One region of the Caballeronia sp. HLA56 genome, then DNA from elsewhere that is predicted to be linked to it. Evidence: predicted binding sites of a transcription regulator. Region 1 holds the regulator's gene; each other region holds the start of a gene.
What was found. The regulator LexA, encoded in region 1, represses DNA repair genes until DNA is damaged. The targets are predictions, from matches to a motif close to ACTGTATNNNNATACAGT.
Positions count from the first base shown of each region.

Region 2: the regulator LexA is predicted to act here: its motif matches at 2,010-2,027, upstream of ACYQ47_RS06315 (DUF2471 family protein).
Region 3: the regulator LexA is predicted to act here: its motif matches at 5,382-5,399, upstream of imuA (translesion DNA synthesis-associated protein ImuA).

Region 1 covers NZ_BAAHOB010000005.1:1,884,482-1,894,745, forward strand. Annotated here, with positions in the region: gene tkt (transketolase) at 1-1,318, shown strand, start outside; gene gnd (phosphogluconate dehydrogenase (NAD(+)-dependent, decarboxylating)) at 1,240-2,304, shown strand; gene ACYQ47_RS28405 (ABC transporter permease) at 2,350-3,126, opposite strand; gene nodI (nodulation factor ABC transporter ATP-binding protein NodI) at 3,212-4,162, opposite strand; gene ACYQ47_RS28415 (universal stress protein) at 4,467-4,976, shown strand; gene ACYQ47_RS28420 (DUF2939 domain-containing protein) at 5,138-5,755, opposite strand; gene ACYQ47_RS28425 (hypothetical protein) at 5,914-6,240, opposite strand; gene lexA (transcriptional repressor LexA) at 6,408-7,085, opposite strand; gene ACYQ47_RS28435 (sulfate ABC transporter substrate-binding protein) at 7,355-8,389, shown strand; gene cysT (sulfate ABC transporter permease subunit CysT) at 8,529-9,434, shown strand; gene cysW (sulfate ABC transporter permease subunit CysW) at 9,431-10,264, shown strand, end outside.
Region 2 covers NZ_BAAHOB010000001.1:1,385,069-1,395,332, forward strand. Annotated here, with positions in the region: gene ACYQ47_RS06310 (DUF2252 domain-containing protein) at 149-1,591, shown strand; gene ACYQ47_RS06315 (DUF2471 family protein) at 1,626-1,982, opposite strand; gene ACYQ47_RS06320 (helix-turn-helix domain-containing protein) at 2,283-2,885, opposite strand; gene ACYQ47_RS06325 (glycine C-acetyltransferase) at 3,044-4,246, shown strand; gene tdh (L-threonine 3-dehydrogenase) at 4,362-5,393, shown strand; gene ACYQ47_RS06335 (YceI family protein) at 5,405-6,037, opposite strand; gene ACYQ47_RS06340 (hypothetical protein) at 6,187-6,705, shown strand; gene ACYQ47_RS06345 (DUF1272 domain-containing protein) at 6,741-6,977, opposite strand; gene ACYQ47_RS06350 (multidrug effflux MFS transporter) at 7,135-8,364, shown strand; gene ACYQ47_RS06355 (nitroreductase family protein) at 8,466-9,059, shown strand; gene ACYQ47_RS06360 (NADPH-dependent FMN reductase) at 9,147-9,785, opposite strand; gene ACYQ47_RS06365 (ABC transporter substrate-binding protein) at 10,046-10,264, shown strand, end outside.
Region 3 covers NZ_BAAHOB010000005.1:1,651,659-1,661,922, reverse strand. Annotated here, with positions in the region: gene ACYQ47_RS27330 (error-prone DNA polymerase) at 1-2,907, opposite strand, end outside; gene ACYQ47_RS27325 (Y-family DNA polymerase) at 2,915-4,567, opposite strand; gene imuA (translesion DNA synthesis-associated protein ImuA) at 4,452-5,315, opposite strand; rRNA gene rrf (5S ribosomal RNA) at 5,600-5,713, opposite strand; rRNA gene ACYQ47_RS27310 (23S ribosomal RNA) at 5,831-8,711, opposite strand; tRNA gene ACYQ47_RS27305 (tRNA-Ala) at 9,017-9,092, opposite strand; tRNA gene ACYQ47_RS27300 (tRNA-Ile) at 9,149-9,225, opposite strand; rRNA gene ACYQ47_RS27295 (16S ribosomal RNA) at 9,290-10,264, opposite strand, start outside.

The DNA of each region.
Region 1 (10,264 bases):
GACCCTGATCGTGGTGAAGAGCATCATCGGCTGGGGCGCGCCGAACAAGCAGGACACGGCGGCCGCGCACGGCGAACCGCTCGGCGCCGATGAGATCAAGGCTGCGAAGCGCGCGTACGGCTGGCCGGAAGACGCGCAGTTCCTCGTGCCCGACGGCGTAGTGCAACATTTCGCCGACGGCATGGGCGCGCGCGGCAAGGCGGCGCACGAAGCCTGGAAGAAGCAGTTCGATTCCTACGGCAAGGACTATCCGGATCTCGCGAAGCAACTCACGCTGATGCTCGAAGCGAAGCTGCCGGAAGGCTGGGAAAAGAGCATTCCGACCTTCGAGCCGGACGAAAAGGGAATCGCCACACGCGAGTCGTCGGGCAAGGTGCTGAACGCCATCGCGCAGTCCATTCCCTGGCTGATCGGCGGCGCGGCGGACTTGTCGCCATCGACGAAAACGAATCTGAAGTTCGACGGCGCGGGCAGTTTCGAGGCAAAGAGCTACGACGGCCGCAATCTGCACTTCGGCATTCGCGAGCACGGCATGGGCTCGGTTGCCAATGGACTCGCGCTGTCCAACATGCGGCCGTATGCATCGACGTTCCTGATTTTCAGCGACTACATGAAGCCGCCGATCCGCCTCTCCGCGATCATGGAACTGCCGGTGGTCTACGTGTTCACGCACGATTCCATTGGCGTGGGCGAGGACGGACCGACGCACCAGCCGATCGAGCAACTCGCTTCGTTGCGCGGCGTGCCGGGCCTCACCACGCTGCGTCCCGCCGATGCCAACGAAGTCGGCGAAGCATGGCGCGTCGCGCTGTCGTATCACAAGGAGCCGTCGTGCATCGTGCTGACGCGTCAGCCGCTGCCGACCTTCGATCGCAAGAAATACGCGTCGGCTGAAGGCGTGCGGCGCGGCGCTTACGTGCTTGCCGACACCGAAGGCGGCAAGACGCCCGAAGTGCTGTTGCTTGCCACCGGCAGCGAAGTCGCGCTGTGCGTGGGCGTCTACGAGAAGCTGAAGGCCGAAGGCATCGCGGCGCGCGTCGTATCGATGCCTTCGTGGGACCTCTTCGAGAAACAGGACGAAGCCTACAAGGAATCGGTGTTGCCGAATGCCGTGAATGCTCGCGTTGCGGTCGAACAGGCCGGCACGCTCGGCTGGGACCGCTACGTCGGCCGGCTCGGCACCGTGCTCGCCATGCATACGTTCGGTGCGTCCGCACCGTTGAAGGCGCTTCAGGCCAAATTCGGCTTCACGCCGGAACGCGTCTACGAAGAAGCGAAAAAGCAGATCGAACGCGTCAAACACAACGGCAAGGAGTAACGGACATGCAGATTGGCATCGTGGGACTGGGGCGCATGGGCGGCAACATCGGACGCCGCCTGATGCGCGACGGGCATCAATGCGTCGTCTACGACCACAGTCCGCAAGCAACCGACGCACTCGCGAGCGAAGGCGCGACCGGCGCGAAGGATCTCGGCGATCTGGTCGCAAAACTTGCCACGCCGCGCGTCGTCTGGCTCATGCTGCCCGCCGGCAAGATCACGGAGGACACGCTCAACGATCTCCGGCAGATTCTGAGCCCGGACGACGTGATCATCGACGGCGGCAACAGCTTCTACAAGGACGATATCCGCCGCGCCGCCGAGCTGAAATCGCAGGGCCTGCATTACGTCGATGTCGGCACGTCAGGCGGCATCTGGGGCTTGGAGCGCGGTTACTGCATGATGATCGGCGGCGATGACGCAGTGGTGAACCGTATCGATCCGATTCTCGCGACGCTTGCGCCCGGACGCGGCGACATTCCCTTGACGCCCGGCCGCGACGGACGCGATGCGCGTGTCGAGAACGGCTACATGCATTGCGGACCGGTCGGTTCGGGACATTTCGTGAAGATGGTGCACAACGGCATCGAGTACGGATTGATGCAGGCGTATGCCGAGGGCTTCCATATTTTGAAGCACAAGGAATCGACCGAATTGCCGGAAAACGAGCGCTACACGCTCGATCTGGCCGACGTCGCGGAAGTCTGGCGGCGTGGCAGCGTGGTGTCGTCGTGGCTGCTCGACCTGACGGCGGGCGCGCTTGCGGGCGATGGTTCGCTCGAACGCTACTCGACCGAAGTGGCCGATAGCGGCGAAGGGCGCTGGACGATCGAAGCGGCCATCGAGGAAGCGGTGCCGGCGCAAGTGTTGTCAGCGGCGCTTTATACGCGCTTCCGGTCGCGCGATGCCGAAGCCTTCCCCGAGCGCATGCTATCGGCAATGCGCTTCGGCTTCGGCGGCCACAAAGAGTTCGGCGTGAAGTAAATCCGTGGTCGTTTGTCGGAATAAAGGGCGATGATTCATCGCCCTTTATTTCATCATGCGGCGGCGAAACAGCCACGCGCACAGGAAGAACGGCACGACCGAATACGCCGCGAGTACCGCGAGATGCAACGCGAGTCCGTGCACGGGCCGGCCAAGCATGGCGGCGCGGATCAACTCGACCGCGTGATAAAGCGGCAGCGCCTGCGTCACATGCTGCGCAAAAGCAGGCAATTGCGCGACCGGAAAGAACACGCCGGAGAGCAAGAGCATGGGCGTGAGTGCAAGCGTCTGATAGAACATGAAGAAGTCGTAGCTCGGCGCAATGGCTGTGACGATCATCGCCGTGCTCGCGAATGCGAGTCCCGTAAGCACGATGATGGGCAGCGCGAGCAGCATCGACGGAAAACTCGCATAGCCGAGCGCGCCCGCCACCAGCATGATCGCCACGCCCGACAAGACCGATTTGCTCGCGGACCAGATCACTTCGCCGAGAACGATATCGCCGAGCGTGAGCGGCGTATGCATGATCGCTTCCCACGTACGCTGCACGTGCATGCGCGAGAAACCGGAATACATGGCCTCGAAACTCGCGGACATCATCACGCTCGACGCCACCGTGCCCGCCGCCAGAAACGCGATGTACGACACGCCGTCGACATGGCCGACCATCAAGCCGAGACCGAGGCCTAGCCCGAAGAGATAGATCATCGGATCGGCAAGATTGCCGATCATCGATGCAATGGCGAGCTTCTTCCACACCAGATAATTGCGCCGCCATACCGACATCCAGTTGCTCGCGTTGGCGGGAAGCGCGTTGCTCATGGGCGAGAGCGTATCGGCGTGTTTGGCTCGCACGCGTGTTTTCTCGATGCTTGCGCCTGATCGATCGAAAGTGTCCATCGCTTGATTAGTCCACCATCTCGCGCCCGGTCAGGCGCAGAAAAACATCTTCGAGATTCGCCGGACGATGCAGATAGCGCACGTCCGTCCGGCCCTTCACGCGCGCATGCACGGGCTGCGGGTCGTCGACATAGCAGAAAAGCGTTTCGCCGCTGATCTCCGTGCGCGCGACGAACGGTTCCAGTTCGGCGGCCAGCGCCTGCGGATCGGGTCCGTAGATTTCGATGACGTCCGAACCGATCACCGATTCGATCAACTCGCGCGGCCTTCCTTCCGCGAGCTTGCGGCCTTCCTCGATCACGCAAAGCCGGTCGCACAGGCGTTCGGCCTCTTCCATGAAGTGCGTCGTGAGCAGAATGGTTTTACCGCGCGAAAGCAACGAGCGCAGGCGTTCCCAGATCAGATGGCGCGCTTGCGGATCGAGGCCGGTGGTGGGTTCGTCCATCACGAGCACGTCGGGATCGTTGACGAGGGCGCGCGCCAGCGTCAACCGCCGCCGCATGCCGCCCGACAGTTCGCCGACGCGCGCTTGGGCCTTGCTTTCGAGGCGCGCGAATTCGAGCAACGAAGGCACGATGGCTTCCATGCGCGCACCTGTCAAGCCGAAATAGCGGCCGAAGACGAGCAGGTTTTCGCGCACGGTGAAGTCGGGATCGAGGTTGTCGAATTGCGGCACGACGCCCACGCGTTGCCGCGCGAAGCGTGCGCGCGCTGGCACGGGTTCGCCGACGAGACGGATCGTGCCGCTGTCGGGCGATGTAATGCCGAGCAGCATCTTGAGCGTCGTCGTCTTGCCCGCGCCGTTCGGGCCAAGCAGGCCGAAACACTCGCCAGGCTGAACGTCGAACGACAAGCCATCGACGACACTTCGCTCGCCGTAATGTTTTCTGACTTCGCTGAATTCGATCGCTGGCGCCGCGTTCGAGTTCGCGCCAGCTCGGTGATTTATGTCGGTCATGCGGCGGTCCTGCGAGGAGAAAACTCAGCCGGCTAGTGTAATCCAATGCACCAGCGCGGCGCTTTGCATGCAAGCGCATGCATCGTTCCTGTGATCGAAGCGTGCATCGCGTCTTCCTGTTGTTTTGGCAAATGGCGCCGCGCGCTTGTCTGGCAAGGCGCTCAGGCCTCTGGCACGGTGTGCGCTAGCGCTTGTTGCCATGTAAGCGTTTTCCATCGTTGCCACGCATGAGGCGACCTACCATGATGAAGATGCGCCGCACTCGATTTGCCGACACCATCGGCTACGCGGCAGGGAGATCATGATGTCAGGCTATCGAAAAATCCTGTTGTGCTACGACGGCTCCAGAGAGGGCCGCAAGGCGTTGCGTCAGGGCGCGAATCTCGCGCTTGCCTTGAACGCGGAGACGCACGTGCTGGCGGTGGTGGATATGCGTTCGAGCATTGCGCAAAGCGCCGGTCTTCTGACCGACATGGCATGCGGACGGTTCGAGGATGCCGCACGCGATATCCTGCAAGAAGGCGTGGAGTGGCTGCGCGAACGCGGCTTGCAGGCGCAGGGCCATTTCGCATTCGGGCATCCGATCGATGAAATCGCCACGCTGGCGGAAATTCTTAAGGTCGATCTGGTCGTGGTCGGCCATCGATGCCGCAGCGGTCTCGCGCGCTGGTGGATGGGCGCGGGCAACACACCGCTGCTCGATCGCGTGTCATGCAGCATATTGGTTGCGGTTTGTCAGGCAGGTGAGTCGGCCGAAGCGGAAGATGAGGCGGCTTATGCGGCGAAGCCGGACCGGGCCGAAGTAAGTGTTTGAGGATAGGTTTGCGCGATGAGGCTGGCCTGCGTCGGGCCAGTGCTGTTTTGCGCTATCAGCCGCCAGCTGCCGTCTCCTTGCGTGACGGCCGCGCACGCTTAACGCCGCAAAAAATGCCATGAAGCGCTTACCGGCACTTTAATGGTTGTCCAACAACGAACTCACCCGTTCAAATCAACCGCGACCAGCTTCCACGTTATCAACCCGTACCGATGAAAGATCGCGGAGTACCGCGCATCGCCGGCACCGTGCTGGTAGGTCACCACGAACGTATCGAAGCTGCGATATCCGGCCGTGGTCTGCGGTGGTTGTCGCGGCGGTTCTTGAGTCGCAACCATGCCCGATGCCGCTTCCGACGGCGGTGAACTCGCCGCCGCCTGACCGTCTCGAACCGGTGGCACGACATCGGGTGGATGCTCGCCTAGATCTCCCCGCGGCGGAATGCCATTCAAAATCGCGGCGACGCCTTCGGGCGTAGCGTAGGAATCCACCAGCGGCCCTACGAGCGCCGCGCCGATCATTGCACCGATGATCGCGAGCGGATTGCCGCTCGTCTGGATATCGACGCGCCGCGTCAGCAGTGCGCCGACTTGCTCTTTGAGACTTTCACGCAGTGCAGGGAAGTCGACGTATTCGTTGACGGTCTGTGCATCGCGCGCATCGGCCGCGTGCTTGACGCGGTTCAGCGCGATATAGGGCGACGCATAGACAAGGCTTAACCCTGCAACGATGAAGAGAATGACGAGCGCGGCGACGAAACAACGCGTAGTGCGGGACATGCGAAGGAACGACCCCTGGCGTGACATGGGTGACATGAAAGAACGATTGACCATGTTCACGCCGGATATATCCCGAGCTTCATTCCTTGCAGCCGATAGATTGCGGACTGCCTGCATTGCACATAACTCAAATTCACTCGGCAAACGCTCGACCGCGCTCAGGCCAGAATGCCGCTGCTAACGCCGGCGCGTTCCTCGTCGATACACCGGTCGATCATGCGCGACACCTCGCCGATATTGCCGACCATGATTACCCGCGACTCACTGCGATACACCCGCACCGGCGCGCGCTGTTCCGATTCCGCATGCACCGCGCTATTGAGCGACACACGGGCGAAGGCGGGTTGACGCGACGGCAACGCGGGCATCTCGTCGAAGAGATCGGGCGCCGCTTCAGGTCGCGCCACGGCGCATGAGATCAGCGAGCGCAAATGACGCAGACGGCCAAACTGACGAAAGGGCAGCAAACGGGCGAAACGTTCCATGATGACTCTCCAGACGGCGGACGACAGACGACAGACGATAGGACGCACCGCGGCACGCCGCGAGCGGTGGCCGTCATGCTTGTAATTTTTGAAACGTGCCGCGTCGCGCGAGGGCGAGGAGGCGAAGCGGGCGGCGGTGTTGACGCGCCGCGCGCTCGAGTCGTACGTTAGAACTCGCCGGAGCGGATGAGCCCGACCGCGATTCCTTCCAGCGCGAAGTCGCCGCTGCCGGAGCGCACGAAGATGTTTTCGTAGTCGGGATTCTCCGCGACCAATTCCACGCCATCTGGCCGGCGCTTCCAGCGCTTCACCGTGACGTCGTCGCCAATACGCGCGACCACGATCTGCCCGTCTTTCGCTTCATTGCGCTTCTGTACGGCAAGCAGGTCGCCGTCGAGAATGCCCGCGTCGCGCATGGACAAGCCGCGCACCTTCAGCAGATAGTCAGGCTTGCCCGAAAAGAACGCAGGGTCGCACGCGTAGTGTTGCGAAATATGCTCCTGCGCAAGGATGGGACTGCCCGCCGCAACGCGCCCGACCAGCGGAAGCGACAACTGCATGATGCTCTGATGCGGCAAGGTGAACTGATGCGGAAGGTCGTCCGAACGGTCGATGCGCGCGGAGCCTCCCAACAGGCGGATGCCACGCGACGAACCCGCCGCGAGTTCGATCACGCCCTTGCGCGCCAGTGCCCGCAGATGTTCCTCGGCGGAGTTCGCGGAGCTGAAGCCAAGCTCGGCGGCGATCTCGGCACGCGTGGGCGGAAAGCCCGTGCGGTCGATGGCTCGCTGGATGAGCTCGAACACTTGCTGCTGTCGCGCGGTAAGTTTTGAGGGTTTGGTCACTTGCTGGAGCCTCGGCGCACTGTATGGATGGACAGATGACTGTATTTTTATACAGTATTTCGCGCTTTTCAAGCTTTACTTGAAGTTCATCGCCAGATCCTTTACTGACAAGGCTGCAGCGCGCTCAAACCGTCGCTATTCGTCCCTCGGACTGCGAAAAACCTCGCTTTAGCACTTTTGCATCTAAAAAAGTGAGAAACAATTATTTCTAATCATATAAGCTCGCCTTTAGACTGATTCCGTCAATTCGATAAGACGGAGAACGGGGAATGCATAGCATCAGGGCTGGATTGAAGGGCGGCGCGAAACAAATCTTTGCCGCGCTGGCGATCACGGCGGCCAGTTTCGGAATCTCGGCCACCGCGCACGCGGACACGTCGTTTCTGAACGTCTCGTACGATCCGACGCGCGAGTTGTATCAGGACTTCAACCAGGCCTTTGCGAAGAAGTGGAAGGCGGACACCGGCGAAACGGTCACCTTCAAGCAATCTCATGGCGGTTCCGGCGGCCAGGCGCGCGCGGTTCTAGACGGGCTTCAGGCAGACGTCGTGACGCTTGCGCTTGCTTACGACATCGACGCGCTCGCCTCCAAGGGCATCGTCGGGACGGACTGGCAGAAGCGTCTGCCGGACAATGCATCGCCGTACACGTCGACCATTGTGTTTCTAGTGCGCAAGGGCAACCCGAAGGGCATCAAGGACTGGGACGATCTCACCAAGCCGGGCGTGTCGATCGTCACGCCGAACCCGAAGACCTCGGGCGGCGCGCGCTGGAACTATCTGGCGGCGTGGGCGTATGCGCAACACAAGCCCGGCGGCAACGAAGAGACCGCGAAGGAGTTCGTGACCAAGCTCTACAAGAACGCAGGCGTGCTCGATTCCGGCGCACGCGGCGCGACCACCAGCTTCGTGCAGCGCGGTCAGGGCGACGTGCTGATCGCATGGGAAAACGAGGCGTTCCTGTCACTCAAGGAATTCGGTCCGGAGAAGTTTCAGATCGTGGTTCCTTCGGTGAGCATTCTGGCCGAGCCGCCGGTGGCGGTGGTGGACAAGGTCGTCGACAAACACGGCACGCGCAAGCTGGCCGAAGCGTATCTGAAGTATCTGTATAGCGACGAAGGCCAGCAGATCGCGGCGCGCAATTTCTATCGTCCGCGTTCGGACAAGGTGCCCACCGAGCTGACCAAGCAGTTCCCCAAGCTCAAGCTCTACACCATCGACGACACCTTCGGTGGCTGGACCAAAGCGCAGAAGACGCACTTCGCGGACGGCGGCGTGTTCGATTCGATCTATCAGCCGCAGTAAGCAGACAAGAGACCGGGCGCCGCGAGGCGCTCGAGTCGCAATGAAAGCGGCCGCAAAGACGGCCGCGCATGACGAGACTAAAAAACAGTGCGCTTATCCCCCGGGCGCCGAAGGCAGGACGATCAAGGATGAAGCAAAGATGACAACGTTCACTTTCCGAAAGCCGAGTGCGTTACCCGGCTTCGGGCTGACGATCGGCATCACGGTGGCTTACCTGAGCCTCGTGGTGCTGATTCCGCTTGCGGCGACCTTCGCCAAGACCGCGACGCTCGACTGGGCGCAGTTCGTTCGCGCCGTCACCGGGCCGCGTGTGCTGGCGTCGTATCGGCTCACTTTCACGGCGGCGCTCGGCGGGGCGGTCATCAACGCGATCTTCGGCTTCCTGGTCGCATGGGTGCTCGTGCGCTACACGTTCCCGTTCAAGCGTGTCGTCGATGCCATCGTCGATCTGCCGTTTGCGCTGCCGACCTCCGTCGCCGGCATTTCGCTTGCCGCCGTGTACGCGAGCAACGGCTGGATCGGGCAGTATCTCGCGCCGCTCGGCATCAAGGTGGCGTTCACGCCGCTCGGCGTGCTCGTGGCGCTGACGTTCATCGGCTTGCCGTTCGTCGTGCGCACGGTGCAGCCGGTGCTCGAAGACTTCGAGCGCGAGCAGGAAGAAGCCGCCGCATGTCTCGGCGCCACGCGCTGGCTGACGTTTCGCCGCGTCGTGTTGCCGGCGCTCTTTCCCGCGCTTCTGACCGGTTTCGCCCTTGCGTTCGCGCGCGCGCTCGGCGAATACGGTTCGGTCATCTTCATCGCGGGCAATGTCCCAATGAAGTCGGAGATCACGTCGCTGCTCATCATCACCAAGCTCGAACAGTACGACTATGCCGGCGCGACGGCCATCGCCGTCGTGATGCTGTGCGTGTCCTTTCTCATGCTGCTCCTCATCAACACGCTGCAATGGTTCCTGCAACGCCGCACGAGCAAGACGGGCGCGGCGCCCGTGGTGGCCGCGGGGCCCTCGCTGCATGCCGGAACTCCGGGCGGAGGTCACGCATGAGCACGCCAAACAGCAAGGCGCTTCCCGTGAACACTGCCGCGCGCGGCGAGACCAACCGGCTCAATCCCGTCACCGAACCGCGCGCCGTGCGCTGGATACTCACGGGTATCGCGCTTGTGTTTCTCGCGCTGTTTCTGGTCGTGCCGCTCGTCGCCGTGTTCGTGCAGGCCTTCGCGAAGGGCATCGACTATTACTTCGATTCGCTCAAGGACCCGGACGCGTGGTCGGCCATCAAGCTCACGCTCTTGACCGCCGCGATTGCCGTGCCGCTCAACGTGGTGTTCGGGCTCGCGGCATCGTGGGCCATCGCCAAGTTCGAGTTTCGCGGCAAGGCTCTTCTGACGACGCTTATCGACTTGCCGTTCTCGGTGTCGCCCGTGATCTCCGGCCTCATCTACGTGCTCATGTTCGGCGCGCAGGGCTGGTTCGGACCGTGGCTGATTTCGCACGATGTGCAGATCATCTTCGCGGTGCCGGGAATCGTGCTCGCGACCATCTTCGTGACGTTCCCGTTCGTCGCGCGCGAACTGATTCCGTTGATGCAGGCGCAAGGCAACGACGAGGAAGAGGCCGCGCACGTGCTCGGCGCGTCGGGCTGGCAGATCTTCCGGCGCGTGACCTTGCCCAACGTGAAGTGGGGCCTGCTCTACGGCGTGATTCTCTGTAACGCGCGCGCGATGGGCGAGTTCGGCGCGGTCTCGGTGGTCTCGGGCCACATTCGCGGCCAGACCGACACCATGCCGCTGCACGTCGAGATTCTCTACAACGAATACAACTTCTCGGCCGCCTTCGCGGTGGCGTCGCTGCTTGCATTGCTCGCACTCGTCACG
Region 2 (10,264 bases), on a different contig from region 1:
TTGCGTTGCGAACAGCGTCGGACTTCGGACTGATTCCGTCAAGGGCACTCTTCAGGATAAGTGTGGTGAAGTGTCTTGTAGCGGTGTTTGCAATCGTCGACTACTGTTTTCGATGTGACGTACTTCGAATAATAACGAGAGGTGATCCATGGGCGAAGGCTTCGCATCAGACTCGGGGCAATCGACGTCGACGTGGCAGGAACGCCGGGCTAGCGGACGTGCCGCGCGTCAGCGAACACCACGAGGCACGCAAGAGGCTGTCGGCGACATCGATCGCGATCCCATCGAGTTGCTGCGAATAAGCAGCATGGGTCGCGTCCCTGCGCTGATTCCGCTGCGATACGGCCGCATGTTGGCATCGCCCTTTGCTTTTTTTCGTGGCAGCGCGATTGTTCAGGCGCACGATCTGGCTAGTACACCTTCGAGTGGATTGACCGTTCAAATCTGCGGTGACTGCCACCTATCAAACTTCGGCGGGTTCGCGACGCCTGAGCGTGCGCTCGTATTCGATCTGAACGATTTCGACGAAACCGCACAAGGTCCATGGGAATGGGACGTCAAGCGACTCGTCGCGAGCGTGGCGGTCGCGGGCAGGCATCTGGGCCACGGGCGTGCGGGCTCTGAAGCACTCTGCTTCGAAGCGGCCCAGAGCTATCAGCAGCACATGCGCGAGTATGCCGAGATGGGCGTGCTGGATCTTTGGTACGAACGAATTACGTTCGACAGGATGTACGACGATGTGCAAAACGAAGACGTGAAACGTCGGATCAAGCGCGGTAGCGAACGCGCGAGCCGGCGCACGCATGAAAAGCTGCTGCCGAAGCTCGCCGATCGATCGGGCGATGCCTGGCGAATTCGCGACGCGCCGCCCGCGATCTTTCATATTCGTGGCGCAAGCACGCTCGTCGACGAGGACGACGAGTGGATGAAGCTCGAAGGCGATTCGCACACGATCCTGACTCCGCTCATACGCGATTACGTTTCGACGCTGACATCCGAGCGCGCCGCGCTTTTGTCGCAATTCGCGCTTCAGGACATCGCTTTCAAAGTGGTTGGAGTGGGAAGTGTCGGAACGCGATGCTTCGTGTTGTTGCTTACCGATCATCTTGGTAAGGCGCTCTTCCTGCAGTTGAAAGAGGCATCGACGTCCGTGGTGGCGCGCTACGTCGGCGCGACGAAACATACGCACGACGGGCATCGCATCGTTCACGGGCAACGCCTGATGCAGGCGGCGAGCGATCCTTTTCTAGGCTGGGCGTCAGGCCCGGTTGGACGCCCGCTTTATGTTCGCCAACTGCGCGACATGAAAATATCCGCCGACCTCGAAACATTCAGCGGCGAGGCCTTTCGCGGATACGCGTCGCTATGCGGCTGGGCGCTCGCGCGCGCGCATGCCAAGGCAAGCGGCTGCGCGCTTGAGATTTCCGGCTATCTGGGTTCTGGTGATCGCATGGCGGAAGTGCTCGTCCGATACGCGAGCTCCTATGCGGATCAAGTCGAAAAAGATTACGACGCGTTCCGCTTGGCCTGCCGCAGCGGCAGACTTATGGCGCGCACGGATGCGGACATGGCGGCGGACTTTGCCGCCTGATGACTAGCGATGTGCGGCGTGCATCGCTCGCATGTCAGTGTGCGGCGATGGCCAGTTGCGGTCGGCCTTGTCGTGCAGCGCATTCGTAGGCGTCGACGGCGAATGCGAATACTGCCGGCAAAGCGTCGGAAGAGGCGACATCGACCACGTCGTCGGTTTCGGGGAAATGGAAGTCGTCGGGGCGGGCAAAAAGTTCGCGCAACGCAGCCTCGTGCCGGCCAGCGAAGCCCAGGTCCGCCACGGCTTCCGCTTCGATGGCGTGCAGCAAACGCCAGGTCAACGGCACGCCCAGATCGATGTATCGGCCCGCAATCTGTCGCGTAATGCGGTCCAGATCTTGTACCGCACGTGCAAACTGCTTCCTGCTGAGATGCTCGCCGTTCGACTCCATGATTCGCCCCTTCCGACTGGTCTTTGTACTGTATAAATATACAGTACTTGCCGCCATGAAAGTAGGGTCTCGCCAGTCGCCTTGCGTGTATGTGCGGTTTCGCTTATGGGCGGTTCAGTCCTGCGTGGGAGTGCGCGGCGAGTCACGTAAGGCGGCCGCGCGACGCAGACGGATGCTACGTCTTCGCAGGACGCGCCAGAAATTTATGCGCATAAAGAAGTGCCATGCCACCGTTGCTGTGCGCTGGAGGAGAGGCGGAGCACCTGCTCGCGGAAAACCGCAGACTCGCGAGTCGGGCCATTACCCATGTATAACCACGAGCAAAGCCTTTGCTTCGCCTCGCCCGACATTCCTAATGACATGACCGTCGTCGGCAGCGTAACGTGCGGTTTCCCCCGCCTTCAGTCGCTTCGCAGCACCTGATGCTTCGATTTCGATCGCGCCATTTAACACGGTCAAATGCTCCCGCGTGCCTGGCTCATGCGCGTCCGAGATGAGCGCCGCACCCGCGTGCAACGTGAGCTCGTACCATTCGAATTTTCCAGCCAGCTCAATCGGTCCCCACACGCGAAGCTGATAGCCGCCGTTATCACCATTCAACGTCGGAATCTCATGCGGACCTGCAACGCGTATGACGTCACCGGCCTTCTGCTGCGCAAATAGCTGATCGAGGCTAATACCCAGTGCGTTCGTTAGCCGCCACGCCACGGCAATAGTTGGATTGGCCTTGTCCCGCTCGATCTCCGATAGCATCGATTTCGAAACGCCAGCGGCCCTGGATAAGTCATCGAGTGTCAATTTCCTTTCATTGCGTAGACGCTGAATCTGCTCGCCAACGCGCGGTGGCGCAGTTCCGCTGGCTGAGGAATCACCGGCCTTGCCGCTTGTGACAGAACTTGTCATGAACGCTGCATTCCCTTAGAGTGTTCGATATATTGGAAATCGGTTCGAAATACCGAACCTGTCCAATGCAATGAATGAACTATAACAGGGCTAAAGGTGTGGCCGAGCTTGGCTGGTCTGCATCTACTCTCGAACAGCCGGATACTGGAAAGATGCCGATGAAAGACCGATACCTCTCCCATTTGCAAACTATGCTTAACGAGATTCGCGCCGCCGGGTTTTACAAAAGCGAGCGGGTCATCGCTAGCCCGCAGTCCTCGGAGATCCGCCTTGCCAACGGGAGCACCGTCCTCAATTTTTGCGCGAACAATTATCTCGGTCTTGCGAACGACGCTCGCTTGGTCGATGCCGCAAAAGCCGGACTTGAAGCAGATGGCTTTGGCATGGCATCCGTTCGCTTTATTTGCGGAACACAAACGGTACACAAAGCGCTGGAACAACAAGTCGCGAAGTTCCTCCACTCCGACGACGCCATTCTTTACTCAAGCTGTTTTGACGCGAACGGCGGGCTCTTCGAGACGTTGCTGACCGAGGATGATGCAATCATCAGCGATGAGTTGAACCACGCGAGCATCATCGATGGCGTGCGTCTTTCCAAGGCAAAGCGCTTGCGCTACAAGAACAACGATCTTGCAGACCTCGAAGCGCGCTTGAAGGAAGCCGATGCAGCCGGCGCCCGCTTCAAATTGATCGCAACTGACGGCGTGTTCTCGATGGACGGCATCATCGCCAATCTTGCTGGCATCTGCGATCTGGCTGAGCGCTATGGCGCGCTGGTGATGGTCGACGACTCGCATGCCGTTGGATTCATCGGGGAGAACGGACGCGGGACGCCCGAGTATTGCGGCGTGCTCGATCGAATCGACATCATTACGGGTACGCTCGGCAAGGCACTTGGTGGTGCGTCAGGCGGATATGTGGCTGCGCATCAGGAGATCATCGACTTGTTGCGGCAGCGCAGCCGGCCGTATCTGTTCTCGAACACGCTTGCGCCGAGCATTGCGGCTGCGTCGCTGAAAGTGCTTGAGTTGCTGGATAGCGATGAAGGCGCCGCGCTCCGGCGACGCGTCCGCGAAAACGGCGCGCGGTTTCGGCAAGCGATGACCGCTTTAGGTTTCGATCTAGTGCCCGGCGAGCATCCGATCATTCCCGTCATGCTTGGCGATGCACAACTCGCTTCGAAGATGGCCGACGCGCTTCTCGACGAAGGCGTTTATGTGATCGGATTTTCATACCCTGTCGTGCCAAAGGGCCGCGCGCGCATCCGCACGCAGATGAGCGCCGCCCACACCGCCGAACACATCGACCGCGCAGTCGATGCCTTCGCGCGCGTGGGCCGCTCGCTTGGTGTGATCGGTTAGGACTCACGCTTCGCAGGGTCCTTTATGCGCATAAAGTCAGGACACGTCTCCCGACCTTCAGATGCACGGCGCGGTCACAAGCAGCGCCGCGACACAACCGCCTGGAACACCAACAATGAAAGCACTTGCCAAACTCGAACGCGCCCCCGGTCTTACCTTGACTCACGTCAAGCGGCCGGAAGTCGGACATAACGATGTCCTCATCCGCATCCGTAAGACTGCAATCTGCGGTACGGATATCCACATCTGGAAGTGGGATGACTGGGCGCAGAAGACGATACCGGTGCCGATGCACGTCGGCCATGAATATGTCGGTGAGATCGTCGAGATGGGACAGGAAGTCCGCGGCTTTGCCATCGGCGATCGCGTTTCCGGCGAAGGTCACATCACATGCGGCTTCTGCCGCAATTGCCGCGCAGGTCGCCGTCACTTGTGTCGCAACACCGTTGGCGTTGGCGTGAATCGCGAAGGCGCGTTTGCCGAATACCTCGTGATCCCTGCCTTCAACGCGTTCAAAATTCCGCCCGATATCTCCGACGACCTCGCCGCGATCTTTGACCCCTTCGGCAATGCGACGCACACTGCCCTTTCGTTCAACCTTGTCGGCGAAGACGTGCTGATTACCGGCGCCGGACCCATCGGTGTAATGGCCGCCGCCATTGCGCAGCACGTCGGAGCGCGTAATGTCGTCATTACGGACGTCAACGAATATCGTCTCGAACTTGCCCGCAAGATGGGTGCAACGCGAGCGGTCAACGTTTCCAATGAAAATTTGCGCGATGTCATGCAAGAACTCGGCATGACCGAGGGGTTTGACGTCGGCCTGGAAATGTCCGGCGTACCGAGCGCTTTCACCGCCATGCTGGAAGCGATGAACCACGGCGGCAAAGTCGCTCTGCTCGGCATTCCACCCGCGCAAACTGCGATCGACTGGAATCAGGTTATATTCAAAGGCCTTGAGATCAAAGGCATTTACGGGCGCGAAATGTTCGAGACTTGGTACAAGATGGTCGCAATGCTGCAAAGTGGTCTGGATCTTTCGCCGATCCTCACGCACACATTCCCCGTCGACGACTACCAGCGCGCGTTTGACACCATGCTTTCGGGCAACAGCGGCAAGGTCGTGCTCGACTGGACCGCGGCGTAAGTGTCAGCGCTTCACTGCTTCTCTTTTGCGAACTCGGCCTGAATGGCGACGTGAACATCGTCGCCGACTGCCGGATACCACGTCGTCAGTCCGAACTGCGCGCGGCTGAAATGACCGTTGGCCGAGAAGCCTAACGTTTCCAGCTTGGTCAGTGGATCGACCGAATGCCCGTTGAACGTGACATCCAGAGTGACGGGTCGTGTCGTTCCGCGAATCGTGAGATTGCCTGCCAATGTGCCCTTGTCGTTGCCCGTACGCGTGAAGCCGGTGCTGACGAATTCGATGTTCGGATAACGCGCGACATCGAACATGTCGGGGCCCTTCACCATCCGGTCGAGCAACGGCACATTCGTATTGACGCTCGCGGCGTCGATAGTCACATGTACCGTGCTCCCCGTCATGCCATCCGCGCTCCAGTCGAGCTGTCCGGCCGTCTTGTCGAAACGCATGACAAAGCGCGAATAATGAAGATGATCGACGTCGAAGCTCACATTCCAGTGATGTGCATCTAACTGATAGATCCCGGGCGGCACGCTCGATTCATTCGCGGACACACTGTGCGTGACGACCGCAAGCGGCGTGCATCCACTCGTTGCGATCAACGCGAATAGCGCGACGCTTTGCAAGATTTTCCAAACTTTCATCGATCTGTATCTCCTCGACGCGAAAAACGAGTTTCCTCCGAAAAAGGAAAGTGCGCATTCGTCACGTGCGTGTCAGTTCATCACACGAAAATGGCACGATCAGGTAGAGTTCGCGACGACCTTCATCTCGAAAATAAGACGCCTAAATCATGCGCTCATGGCCACTCTGTTTCCGATTCGCTCGCGCCGCGTGTGCGGCGGCGCTCGCTGCCATCACGGTATCTTGGACGCCGTCGGCGCACGCCGCGCTGTGCTCTGACGGCGTTTGGATCGATGCGATGATCGGCTCGCATCACGTTCATCCCGATAAGCACTTCGAGCAGTTCAATCCCGGCATTGGCGTGGAATGCTGGGTCTCGCCGCAATGGGCAGTGACCGGCGGCTATTTCCGCAACTCGCTCTCGAAGCCTTCGTTTTACGGCGGCGGCGTCTGGGCGCCCGAGTTCCTTCACTGGGGCTTCGTGCGGCTCGCAGCCATGGGTGGCTTGATCTCCGGTTATGACTACGGCCGCTGGGGCATTGGGCACAATCACACGCTTGGCCCCGTGGCCGCGCCGCTCATCATGGTGGACTATAAGCGCGTGGGCGCGAACATCATCCTCATTCCGCCCATTCCTTCGAGCGACTTGCCGTTCACGCTCGGCTTTCAGATCAAGGTCAAGTTTTGACCGTCAAACTCGATTTTATACGGCATCCGAACTAATCAACGGCACGCTGGATTAAAGACTCGTTTCGTCGATGCCGGGTTCTTCTCCAGTTTCTCCGCCGGTCGTCGCGGACGCTTCACCAGTTCACCGCCGCAGTTCGGACACGTGCCCTTTAGCACTTGCTCGGTGCAGTCGCTGCAAAATGTGCATTCGAACGAGCAGATGAATGCCTCCGATGAAGCGGGCGACAAGTCCTTGTCGCAACATTCGCAACCGGGCCGTAATTCAAGCATTTTTTGCTCCTTTCTCCTCAGTGCTGCATTCATGGTCTCGAGCCTGAGATCGTACCAATCCCCGCGCGTGCAGTGGACATTTACGCCAAATCCCGCTCATGCAGGCACAATACGTTGCGATGCCATCGCACATCGCCACCCGCTTCCCGACGCCTCCATGCCATCCGACATTCCCAGCCGCACCAGTACCGTCGCGCGCGTATCGAATTCGCCGCGCTATCTGTTGTTTCTCGTATGCCTGTTCGCTTCGGCAGGGCAGCTCGCAATCGACATCTATGTTCCCGCGCTGCCCGCGATGGCGCGCTTCTTCGATACCTCGCCGCAAGCGATCCAGTCGAGCGTATCCAGTTACATGGCCGCTTATGCGCTAGGCCAACTCGTATTTGGTCCGATAGCGGACGCATACGGCCGCAAGCCAGTGCTGGCCTTCGGACTCGTCGTCTATACGGTCGGCTGTCTGCTGTCACTCGTCGCGCCGAGCCTCGAAACATTCCTGTTGGCGCGCTGTTTGCAGGGCTTCGGCATTGCGGCCACCAATCTGCTCGCCAAGGCAATCATCACCGATTCATTCAAAGGCCAGGCGCTGCTGCACGCATTCACCTACATGTCGATTGCTTGGGGACTCGCGCCGATCATTGCGCCCGTGATCGGTGCGCACTTGCAGGAGTGGTTCGGCTGGAAGGCCTGTCTCGTGTTTCTGCTCGTGTATTCGATCGTCATGTGGGTGCTCGTGTGGCGTTATCGCGAGACATTACCCAAGCCTGTTCGACTCGAATTGCGTACGCTCGTCGCGAATACGGGCAAGGTCTTGTCGAGCCCGGTTTTTCAGAGCTGCTTTCTTGCGCAAGGACTGTGCTACAGCATTCTGCTCGTGTTCAACATCGTCGGGCCTTTCATGGTGCAGAACACGTTGCATAAGCCGCCGACTTACTTCGGTTACCTCGCGCTTGGCATCGGCTTGATGTACTTTCTCGGCGGCCTGTCCAACCGTATTCACAGCCTGCGTCTGCCGACAGCAGAACAACGGCTCAAGTATGGCTCGCGGATCATGGCGGGCGCATCCATCGTGATGCTATTGCTTTCGTTGACGATAGGTCTGCAAGTGTGGACGCTTGCGCTACCGGTCCTCGTAATGGGCTTCTGCGCAGGCGCCATGTATCCGACATTGATGGCCAAGGGCAACTCGCTGTTTCCCCACATTGCTGGATTGACGAGCGCGATACTCGGTTGCGCATTGCTGCTCGTATCGGCGGTGATGATGGGACTCGCGGGCTTCGTATCGGTCCATATCCTCGCGCCCCTTGCAGCGTTCTTCGTGTTGCTTGGACTTACCGTCGTGTGGATGGTGACGAAGCTGCTCGCGCATCTCGAACAGATGAACGCCTGAAGCGACTTGTCCATGCCGCGCGCATCGGCGACACTTGATGCATTCCCTTGACTGCCAAGCTTCGCATATGAAGCATGGTCATATCCATCGAAGATAAACGCATGACACATCGTCCCGCCCCAACCGATATCGACATTCATCCGCTGCTTGCAGGGCGCTGGAGTCCGCGCGCGTATGCAGAACAGCCCGTAGCGCGTGAACAGGTAGTCGCGGTTCTGGAAGCCGCACGCTGGGCGCCGTCCGCTTATAACGTTCAACCGTGGCGTTTCGTGGTGTTCGAGAAGGGGCAAGATGCAGCGGCGTTCGAGCGCGCATTCGCCACGCTCGTGCCGTTCAATCAGTCGTGGAACGCGCATGCGCAGGTGCTCATCGCCGTTCTTGCGGACACGCTCACGGCCAAAGGCACCATCAATCCAAGCGCGAGTTACGACGCGGGCGCCGCGGGTCTTGCCGTATTGTTGCAGGCGCATGCACTCGGCCTCGCCGCCCATGCGATGGGCGGCTTCGATGCAGCGAAATTGCGCGATACCTTCGCCATTCCCGAGCGCTATCAGGCTTTGAGCATGATCTCCATCGCGCATCATGGCGAGGCAGAGGCGTTGCCCGAAGCGCTTGCCGAACGTGAGCAGGCGCCACGTGCACGCCTTGCGCTGGACGAGATCGCCAAGTTCGGTGGATGGCCCGAATCGGCTTAGTGATAGCGAGCGCGAACAAGCCGTAGCGCCCATGAAAAAAAGCCTTCGCCACGCACGGCGAAGGCTTTTTCGTTAAGGCGACGTCGTTTAACTCTGCGCGACGGCCACGCGTCGTTCGACATCGTGATAAGCGTCGCTATCGTGCGCGGCGAATGCGAGCGCAAAGCTCGATGCTTGACGGCCCACGGTGCGCAGCTGCTCGACGACCTTCGGGTCGGAGCACGTATCGGCGGTTTCAAAACGCGTTTCAAGCGTGTTGACGGTCGCACCGAAAGGCGTCGGCCAGCCGCGCAACGCGTGCACGATCGAACGCAGCGACGTCAGCACGGTGCCTGCTGCCTGCCATCCGTAAGCGGTCACGATGCTGCCGACTGCGCGCCCATCCAGATAAGGGCGTTCGTCCTCACGCAGCTCTTCCAGCGTATCCAGCGCGTTCTTGACCAGCCCCGAGATGCCGCCGTGATAGCCCGGCGTCGCGATGATCACTGCGTCGGCGATACGCACCGCCTCGACGAGTTCGTGCTGCTCGTCGGTCAGATTGCGATGCTCAGGCGCGTAGTGCGGCAGGCTATGCAGGAACGCGCCGCCGAACAACTGCACGCGCGCGCCGGATTCCTGTGCGCCGCGCAGCGAAAAAGCCAGCGCACGCTCGGTCGACGATGCCGGCCGCGTCGTTCCGCCGATACCGACGACCAGCGGCTGACGCGATGAGGTGTTTCGAGTCAAGGTGAACGCTCCATGAAAGGTAAAGCAGCGCGCGCGTTCGTTTTACGGCGAGCCGACAGACTAAACATGATAGCCAGCGAACGTGCGTATCGGAACGCATGATTTGCGCTAAGGATATTCAGTAAGCATGTGCAAGTGCCGTGCCGCGCACCTTATCTCGCACGGAGATAACCGTATGGCGTTTTCTTGGTTCGCGCGTGACGAGACGGCTTGTACATTTCATCGTCTTGGCGCGACGAATCCACGGCAAAAATCCCCGCATGACGATCAAAGGCTCAAGCAATCGCAGCATGGCCGCGCTCGCGCTGATCGCATCGATCGCGCTTCCCTTCGAATGCGCGCATGCTGAAGGCGAAGTGAAAGTCGCCGATCAATACGGCATCGGCTCGCTGCTGCTGAAGGTCGTGAAGGACCAGAAGCTCATCGAGAAGGAAGGCGAGCGCGCCGGAATCAAGATCGACGTGGAATGGCACACGCTC
Region 3 (10,264 bases), 230 kb from region 1:
TTCGCGACGCGACAGGGCCGCGCGACGCGTGAGATCGTCGACATCGACGAATGGTGCTTGAGCGCGCGCCGCCATGATCCGCTCGGCCGCCGCTTGTGAAAAACCCTTGATCAGTTGCAGCCCGATGCGCACGCCCGGACCGCCCGCGCCGTACGCCTGGGCATCGAGCCTGACGCGCTTTTTGAGCTTGCGCGCGCCGCGTCGCATGGTCTTGCGAAATACCTGATCCGGGCAAGGTGTGCCGTAGAACTGCTGACGCCGCCGCTGCTTTTCGGCATCCTGCAAGACGCGCACGCCATCGCCAGGCGGCATTTCCAGCACCGATTCCCAGTCGCTCAGCGACACATCCGGCGCGAACACCTGCACGCCATGACGCCGCGCGTCCTGCACGAGTTGCGATGGCGAATAAAAGCCGAGCGGCTGGCTATTCAGCAAGCCGGCCAGAAACGCCGCCGGTTCGTAGCGCTTGATCCACGCGCTGACATAGACGAGCAGCGCGAAACTCGCCGAATGACTCTCGGGAAAACCGTATTCGCCGAAACCCTCGATCTGCTTGCACACGCGCGCCGCGAACTCTTCCTCGTAGCCGCGCGCGAGCATCTTCGTCATCAGATCGGCCTGATACTTTTCCAGATGACCGCCGCGTCGCCATGCGGCCATCGCGCGGCGTAGCTGATCGGCCTGTTCCGCGCTATAGCCTGCGGCGACCATCGCGAGCTTCATCACCTGTTCCTGGAAAATCGGCACGCCGAGTGTACGCTCGAGCACCGGCCGCAGTTCTTCCTTCGGATACTCCGCTTCCTCGAGCCCTTGCTTGCGGCGCAGATATGGATGCACCATGCCGCCCTGAATTGGACCGGGCCGCACGATCGCCACTTCGATCACGAGGTCGTAGTACTTGTTGGGCCGAAGACGCGGCAGCATGCTCTGCTGCGCGCGCGATTCGATCTGGAACACGCCGACCGTGTCCGCGCGGCAGCACATCTCGTAGACGGCCTTGTCCTCGCGACGCACATGCGTCATGCCGAAATCCGGCACGCCACGCCGCAGCGCGATGAATTCGAGCGCGCGCCGGATCGCGGAGAGCATGCCGAGCGCGAGCACATCGACCTTCAACAGCTTGAGCTGATCGATGTCGTCCTTGTCCCACTGAATCACGCAGCGATCCTTCATTGCGGCGTTTTCAATCGGCACGAGGCGCGACAAGCGTTCGCGCGCGATCACGAAACCGCCGACGTGCTGGGACAAGTGACGCGGAAAGCCGCGCAACTCGCGCGTAAGCCGGATCAGATGCTTCGTCACGTGCGAGTCTTCGTTGAAACCCGCTTCTTTCAGATAACCGGCCACCGCGGACGGACCATCCCACCACTGCTGCGACTTGCCGATCCGTTCGATGAGCGACGCATCCAGTCCCAGCGCCTTGCCGACATCCTTGAGCGCACTCCTCGTGTGATACGTGGTGAGCGACGCCGCGAGCGACGCGCGATGCCGCCCGTACTTCTGATAGATGTACTGGATGACTTCCTCGCGCCGCTGATGTTCGAAGTCGACATCGATATCCGGCGGTTCGTTACGCGCGCGCGAAATGAAGCGCTCGACCAGCATGCTCATCTCGACCGGATTGATCTCCGTGATGTAGAGGCAATAACAGATGATCGAATTGGCCGCCGAGCCGCGCCCCTGACACAAGATTTTCCGGCTGCGCGCGAACGCGACGATGTCGTAGACCGTCAGAAAATACTTCTCGTACTTCAGGTCCGCGACGAGTTCCAGCTCCTTTTCGATCTGCCCGATGGTTTCCACGCTCAATCCGTTCGGCCAGCGTTTGAGCGCGCCCGCGATCACGTTTTTGCGCAGATAACTGCCTGGCGTTTCGCCGGGCGGCACGAGTTCCTCGGGATATTCGTAGCGCAATTCATCGAGCTCGAAGGTGCAGCGCTTCGCGACCTTCAAGGTCTCGGCAATCGCTTCTTTCGGATACAACGCGCCGATGCGCAAGCGTGTACGCAGATGCCGCTCCGCGTTCGCTTCGAGCGCGTAACCGCATTCGGCCAGCGGACGATTGAGGCGGATTGCCGTCAACGTGTCCTGCAAGGGCTTGCGCGAACGCGCGTGCATCAGCGCGCCGCTTGCCGCAACGAGAGGCAAGCCGCTCGCCTTCGAAATCACGCGGCACGAAGCGAGACGCTCATCGTCGCTGCCGTCCTGCCACAACTCCAGCGCAAGCCAGGCGCGGCCAGCGGCGAAACTTCCGAGCCAATGAGCGCGATCGAGCGTATCGGCAAGCGTGGCCAAGCGTTGCGGAACCAGAATCAAGAGACAGTGCGGCAGATGCTTCAGATGTGCGATATCGCCGCGTAAATCGGTGGCATCGAACGAGTCGGGCGGAGTGGCGGCGGGATTCGTGAAATCTTCCGGACCAATCCGATACGTTCCCTTCGGCGAACGCGAGCGCGCAAGCGAAATCAGCTCCGACAAATTGCCGTATCCCTCGCGATTGGTCGCCAGCGCAATGAGCGTGCAAAACGGCTCGCCGTTGGCATCGGTGAGATGCAATTCACTGCCGATTATCAGCTTCAACGTTGCCTGCTTGGGCGACGGCTCGCCGGCCTTTCGCGCCGCGTCGGCTGCGGCTTGCGCCCGCGTCTCGATTTCCTTGATCGCGCCGTACGCGCGCACGACGCCCGCAAGCGAACATTCGTCCGTGATCGCTAGCGCGGTATAGCCGTGTTCGAGCGCGGCGGCCGCCAGTTCCTGCGGATGCGAAGCGCCGCGCAGGAACGAGAAGTTGCTCAGGCAATGCAGTTCCGCGTAGCCGGGCAAGAACGCCGAGGCGGACATCGCGCCGGAGAACTTGCCTTTGCCGTCGCCACCGCCCAGGCCGATGAGGTCGCTCAAATCTTCCATGGCGGCGTCATCCAAAAAACCCGTGGAGAAACCAGTCGCCCGTCAGACGCTCGCGATACACCCAGAACATGCGGCCGCGATCGTCGGAGGCGACGTAGTAATCGCGTTGAACGCCGTTGCCGTCCCACCAGCCCGCTTCGATACGCTCGGTCCGGCTGATGAGCTTCAACGCGCGACGATAGAACGGCCGCTCGTTGCGCAACATCAGCTTTTGCGGCGTTTCGAGAATCCACGATGGCCGCGGCTGCGAAGGCACGGCTTGGTCGGGAAGCTCGAACGATTCCGCGCTTTCTTCTTCCGTGTCGTCTGGCGTCGGCGCTTCGACGCCCTCTTTCGCGCGCGACTTTTTTCCGCGCTTGGGCTTGGCCTTACGTTCAGGCTGATATGTTTCGACCGTCACCGCCGCTTCCGGCCGATGATCCTCCCGCTCGCTCAATTGCACGACATTTTCCGCGCCGAGTCGCGCGCTCAGACGCTCCAGCAACTGCGCCATCGAGTCGGCATCGGAACCCGGCATGGGGAAAAGCGTATCGGCGGGCGGCTCGTGCTCGCTGACCTTGTCGGCCAAAAGCTTCATCTCGATCACCGGCGCGATCAAGGTTGCCTGATTCAGCTTTTCGCGCAGCAGCCAGAGAATGTGCTCGGCATCGCGCGTCGGCACAGCCCATGCAATCTTGAGCGTCGATGTCTTGGGTGCGTTGCGCGCCGCCAATTCATGTTCGAGCAAAAGCGAAAACTCGCTGACCGCCGAGTGATGCGCGTTCAGCCAACCGGCGAGTTGCAACACGAGCCGGCGTGCCGCAAACAACAGCGCATCGGCGTTTTCGACGCGCGCCTGCAACTCGAGTTTCGCCTCGAACGATGCCGGCGCGCAAAACGCTTCGCGCGGATCGGGCGCCTGCCCGTAAGCTTGCGCGAGCCATTGCAGAATGCCCTGCCCGAAACGCCGCGCCACGCCTTTGCGCGGCAAGCGACGCAAGTCGGCGAGCGTCACGCAACCAATCTGCTCGAACGCATTGCCATGCGATGCCGCCGACGGCACGAGAGACACCGGCAAGGCATCGAGCGCGCGCACGAGTGTTGCCTCTTTCACAATACGAACGCGTTTTGCCACTCGTCGCGTGCGCGCGTGCGCAAGGAGCCACGCGCCCCACGCGGTCGGCGCACAGCCCATCCGGGACGTGAAGCCACAATCTTTCACCGTGGAGCGCACCTTTGCAAAGAGGCTGCGCAAGCCGCCGAAAAGCCGCATGCTCGCGCCGACTTCCAGCAACACGGTATTCGCATGTGCAAGCACGACCTTCGGCGTGAACGCGAGCAAGGACAACGCCACTGCTTCGAGAGCGCGCTGCTCTTCGCTGATATCGACGGCAAGCAAAGTGAGCCGCGGCGCGAGCGCGAACGCATGCGAGCGCGTGCTGCCCGGGCGCACGCCGAGGCGGAACGCGACGAGATCGGGCAGCAGAATGCGCGCGTGATCCGCGAGCGCGAAACATGGCTGACCGGAATCGTCCGCGTTCGCAACCGAATTGCCGACGAGCGCTTCACCGGGCATCGAGCCCGTTCCAGGCGAGGTCGAATTCGTCGAGATCGACGGCATCGATGGCGGCCTGACTGCTTCGAGCGATAAAAGCGGCAATGTCACCGCTATCCACAACATGATTGACCTCTCGTGCTCTCCTGGCTTGATCCGCGCGACGAATGTGCTCAGGCAATGCCGGCATTTGCAGCGGCAAACGCAACTGCAGCGGTTTTTCCAGCAACGGACCACGCCGCTTGATGATGTCGATTTCGAGCATGACCACCTGCATCCATTCGCGACGATTCATTGTCTGCGCGTGCGCAGGCAGCACCGGTTTGCAGACGATGCGCAATGGTGCCGCGGAGGATTGCTTCGCGGCATCGAGCGGACGGAACAGAAACACCAGCGACTGCGATTCCTGAGCGGCCACTTGCAAACGACGCAGCGCATCGGGCCGCGCCTTGGGCAGCCAGATCAGGACCGCGCCGCTGCCATCCTGTTTGAGCGATTGCTCGGCCGCCCATAGCACCTGATCCTCGGGCGCTTTGACCCAGACCAGCTTGCCCGGCGCGATGTTCATCGACCGGAACGCTGCTGGATTGGGCATCCAGGGAGGCGCCACGAAGATGACGGTGCGGCCTCTTTTCGTCACCAACTCACGAAGCGAACGCGCGAGCAGCCTGACCTCGCCGACCCCGCATTCTTCGATAAGCAATTCAGTGACGGCGCCGGCCATCCAGCCGGTATTTGGCAAGACCAGATCGAGCGCCCGATAGCCACTCGAAACGACACCCGCGTCCGACACGCCGACCTGCTCGCCTTGCCAAAGCTGCTGCTGCAGGCGCGATGTCAGCCCGATATCGAGCAGTGAAAGTGCTGCACCCATGAGTCTTCCCCGTCCACCCGAATGCAAGAGCCTGCTCATGCCCAGAGCATTCGGCAACCCTTTTGTCCTGTATATTTATACAGTATTTCGAGGCGACGAGGTAAACGGTCGATGTGGGTTTTCGACGGGCTTGAGACGGACGACTGGAGGGGATTTGAATGTTTCTGGATGGAGATTCGGTGCTTGCGTCCGTGATGTAAGCAAGACTCTTTCTCGCGCCAAACGCTGCAGAAACGCAAAAACCCCACCTGTTTGGGGGTGGGGTTTTTGTTGCTGCATGAGGAGCCTGACGATTACCTACTTTCACACGGGAGATCCGCACTATCATCGGCGTGGAGTCGTTTCACGGTCCTGTTCGGGATGGGAAGGGGTGGTACCAACTCGCTGTGGTCATCAGGCATGACTTGTTGTCGTGCGCCGGGTGGGCACACAACCAATCCGGGAAGAAGCAGTAAATGTTGGGTGGCGATTGTCGCACACGCATAACTCGCCAGTGGTTCAAACACACTGGTTATAGGATCAAGCCTTACGGGCAATTAGTATCAGTTAGCTCAATGCATTACTGCACTTACACACCTGACCTATCAACGTCCTGGTCTGGAACGACCCTTCAAGGGGCTCGAAGCCCCGGGGATATCTCATCTTAAGGCGAGTTTCCCGCTTAGATGCTTTCAGCGGTTATCTCTTCCGAACATAGCTACCCGGCGATGCCACTGGCGTGACAACCGGTACACCAGAGGTTCGTCCACTCCGGTCCTCTCGTACTAGGAGCAGCCCCCTTCAAATATCCAACGCCCACGGCAGATAGGGACCAAACTGTCTCACGACGTTTTAAACCCAGCTCACGTACCTCTTTAAATGGCGAACAGCCATACCCTTGGGACCGGCTACAGCCCCAGGATGAGATGAGCCGACATCGAGGTGCCAAACACCGCCGTCGATATGAACTCTTGGGCGGTATCAGCCTGTTATCCCCAGAGTACCTTTTATCCGTTGAGCGATGGCCCTTCCATACAGAACCACCGGATCACTATGACCTGCTTTCGCACCTGCTCGACTTGTCGGTCTCGCAGTTAAGCACGCTTATGCCATTGCACTATCAGCACGATTTCCGACCGTACCTAGCGTACCTTCGTACTCCTCCGTTACACTTTGGGAGGAGACCGCCCCAGTCAAACTGCCTACCATGCACTGTCCCCGATCCAGATCATGGACCAAGGTTAGAACCTCAAACAAACCAGGGTGGTATTTCAAGGACGGCTCCACCGAAACTAGCGTTCCGGTTTCATAGCCTCCCACCTATCCTACACAGATCGGTTCAAAGTCCAATGCAAAGCTACAGTAAAGGTTCATGGGGTCTTTCCGTCTAGCCGCGGGGAGATTGCATCATCACAAACACTTCAACTTCGCTGAGTCTCGGGAGGAGACAGTGTGGCCATCGTTACGCCATTCGTGCAGGTCGGAACTTACCCGACAAGGAATTTCGCTACCTTAGGACCGTTATAGTTACGGCCGCCGTTTACCGGGACTTCAATCAAGAGCTTGCACCCCATCATTTAATCTTCCGGCACCGGGCAGGCGTCACACCCTATACGTCCACTTTCGTGTTTGCAGAGTGCTGTGTTTTTATTAAACAGTCGCAGCCACCAGTTTATTGCAACCTCTTCACCCTCCTGGCGCAGGCCAGTCAAGCTACAGAGGCGTACCTTATCCCGAAGTTACGGTACCAATTTGCCGAGTTCCTTCTCCCGAGTTCTCTCAAGCGCCTTAGAATACTCATCTCGCCCACCTGTGTCGGTTTGCGGTACGGTCACTATTAGACTGAAGCTTAGAGGCTTTTCTTGGAACCACTTCCAATTGCTTCGCTTCCGAGGAAGCTCGCGCCACACCCTTGAATTATGTGCCCGGATTTGCCTGAGCACCTTCTCCAATGCAGCGACCGGGACGTCCAACACCCGGACAACCTTCCGCGATCCGTCCCCCCATCGCATCTAACAATGGTGCAGGAATATTGACCTGCTTCCCATCAGCTACGCATTTCTGCCTCGCCTTAGGGGCCGACTCACCCTACGCCGATGAACGTTGCGTAGGAAACCTTGGGCTTACGGCGAGGGGGCTTTTCACCCCCTTTATCGCTACTCATGTCAGCATTCGCACTTCCGATACCTCCAGCACGCTTTTCAACGCACCTTCGCAGGCTTACGGAACGCTCTCCTACCATGCATATAAATATGCATCCGCAGCTTCGGTGACTGGCTTGAGCCCCGTTACATCTTCCGCGCAGGACGACTCGATCAGTGAGCTATTACGCTTTCTTTAAAGGGTGGCTGCTTCTAAGCCAACCTCCTGACTGTTTTTGCCTTCCCACTTCGTTTCCCACTTAGCCAATCTTTGGGACCTTAGCTGGCGGTCTGGGTTGTTTCCCTCTTGACACCGGACGTTAGCACCCGATGTCTGTCTCCCGTGATTGCACTCTTCGGTATTCGGAGTTTGCTATGGCGTAGTAATCCGCAATGGACCCCACAACCATGACAGTGCTCTACCCCCGAAGGTGATACACGAGGCACTACCTAAATAGTTTTCGGAGAGAACCAGCTATTTCCAAGTTTGTTTAGCCTTTCACCCCTATCCACAGCTCATCCCCTAACTTTTCAACGTTAGTGGGTTCGGTCCTCCAGTACGTGTTACCGCACCTTCAACCTGGCCATGGATAGATCACTTGGTTTCGGGTCTACGCCCAGCAACTGATCGCCCTATTCGGACTCGCTTTCGCTACGCCTGCCTTAATCAGTTAAGCTCGCTACTGAACGTAAGTCGCTGACCCATTATACAAAAGGTACGCCGTCACCCCTTGCGAGGCTCCGACTGTTTGTATGCATGCGGTTTCAGGATCTATTTCACTCCCCTCCCGGGGTTCTTTTCGCCTTTCCCTCACGGTACTGGTTCACTATCGGTCGATCACGAGTATTTAGCCTTGGAGGATGGTCCCCCCATCTTCAGACAGGATTTCACGTGTCCCGCCCTACTTGTCGTACCCCTAGTTCTTCCACGCTGTTTTCGCTTACAGGGCTATCACCTGCTATGGCCGCACTTTCCAGAGCGTTCAGCTAACAACACAGATAAAGAGTACAGGCTGATCCCATTTCGCTCGCCACTACTCTGGGAATCTCGGTTGATTTCTTTTCCTGCGGTTACTTAGATGTTTCAGTTCACCGCGTTCGCTTCACTAAGCCTATGGATTCAGCTTAGGATGACCCATTCGGGCCGGGTTTCCCCATTCGGATATCGGTGGATCAAAGCTCGTTTGCCAGCTCCCCACCGCTTTTCGCAGGCTACCGCGTCCTTCATCGCCTGTGATCGCCAAGGCATCCACCACATGCACTTGTTCGCTTGACCCTATAACGAGTGTGTCTGCCAGCATTGCTGCCTTTAAGCCCACCGTCATAGGTTGAGTATTCGCGTTGTGCCGTATTCCAAAGCAATCTTTCGATCACCTTTTCATACTTGATACAATCACAACCCTGATTACCCTACTCACACCCATCTCTAAGTGCTTTCGAATAATCTCTTTACTACTTCTTCCAGATTGTTAAAGAACGACAGCCGATAGCATGATCAAATTCGATCACCTACCCGCGCTGACTGGCTCAATCGCCAATGCGCAACGTTGAACCCCGCGTTCAGCGCTGTGCATTGAGGATTGGTGGAGGATGACGGGATCGAACCGACGACCCCCTGCTTGCAAAGCAGGTGCTCTCCCAGCTGAGCTAATCCCCCCGTGTGTGCCTGACTCAGTCTGCTCGCTTGGTCGTTTCAAGCACCGCTTGCCCGGGTGGTGGGTCTGGTTGGATTCGAACCAACGACCCCCGCCTTATCAAGACGGTGCTCTAACCGACTGAGCTACAGACCCTTAGCCTGTCTTTCTGACAGCCGATAAGCGTGAACACTTGAGTGGGCGAGCGTTTAAGCTCGAGAAAGGAGGTGATCCAGCCGCACCTTCCGATACGGCTACCTTGTTACGACTTCACCCCAGTCATGAATCCTACCGTGGTGACCGTCCTCCTTGCGGTTAGACTAGCCACTTCTGGTAAAACCCACTCCCATGGTGTGACGGGCGGTGTGTACAAGACCCGGGAACGTATTCACCGCGGCATGCTGATCCGCGATTACTAGCGATTCCAGCTTCACGCAGTCGAGTTGCAGACTGCGATCCGGACTACGATCGGTTTTCTGGGATTGGCTCCACCTCGCGGCTTGGCAACCCTCTGTTCCGACCATTGTATGACGTGTGAAGCCCTACCCATAAGGGCCATGAGGACTTGACGTCATCCCCACCTTCCTCCGGTTTGTCACCGGCAGTCTCCCTAGAGTGCTCTTGCGTAGCAACTAAGGACAAGGGTTGCGCTCGTTGCGGGACTTAACCCAACATCTCACGACACGAGCTGACGACAGCCATGCAGCACCTGTGCGACGATTCTCTTTCGAGCACCCCAGGCTCTCACCCGGGTTTCGTCCATGTCAAGGGTAGGTAAGGTTTTTCGCGTTGCATCGAATTAATCCACATCATCCACCGCTTGTGCGGGTCCCCGTCAATTCCTTTGAGTTTTAATCTTGCGACCGTACTCCCCAGGCGGTCAACTTCACGCGTTAGCTACGTTACTAAGGAAATGAATCCCCAACAACTAGTTGACATCGTTTAGGGCGTGGACTACCAGGGTATCTAATCCTGTTTGCTCCCCACGCTTTCGTGCATGAGCGTCAGTATTGGCCCAGGGGGCTGCCTTCGCCATCGGTATTCCTCCACATCTCTACGCATTTCACTGCTACACGTGGAATTCTACCCCCCTCTGCCATACTCTAGCCTGCCAGTCACCAATGCAGTTCCCAGGTTAAGCCCGGGGATTTCACATCGGTCTTAACAGACCGCCTGCGCACGCTTTACGCCCAGT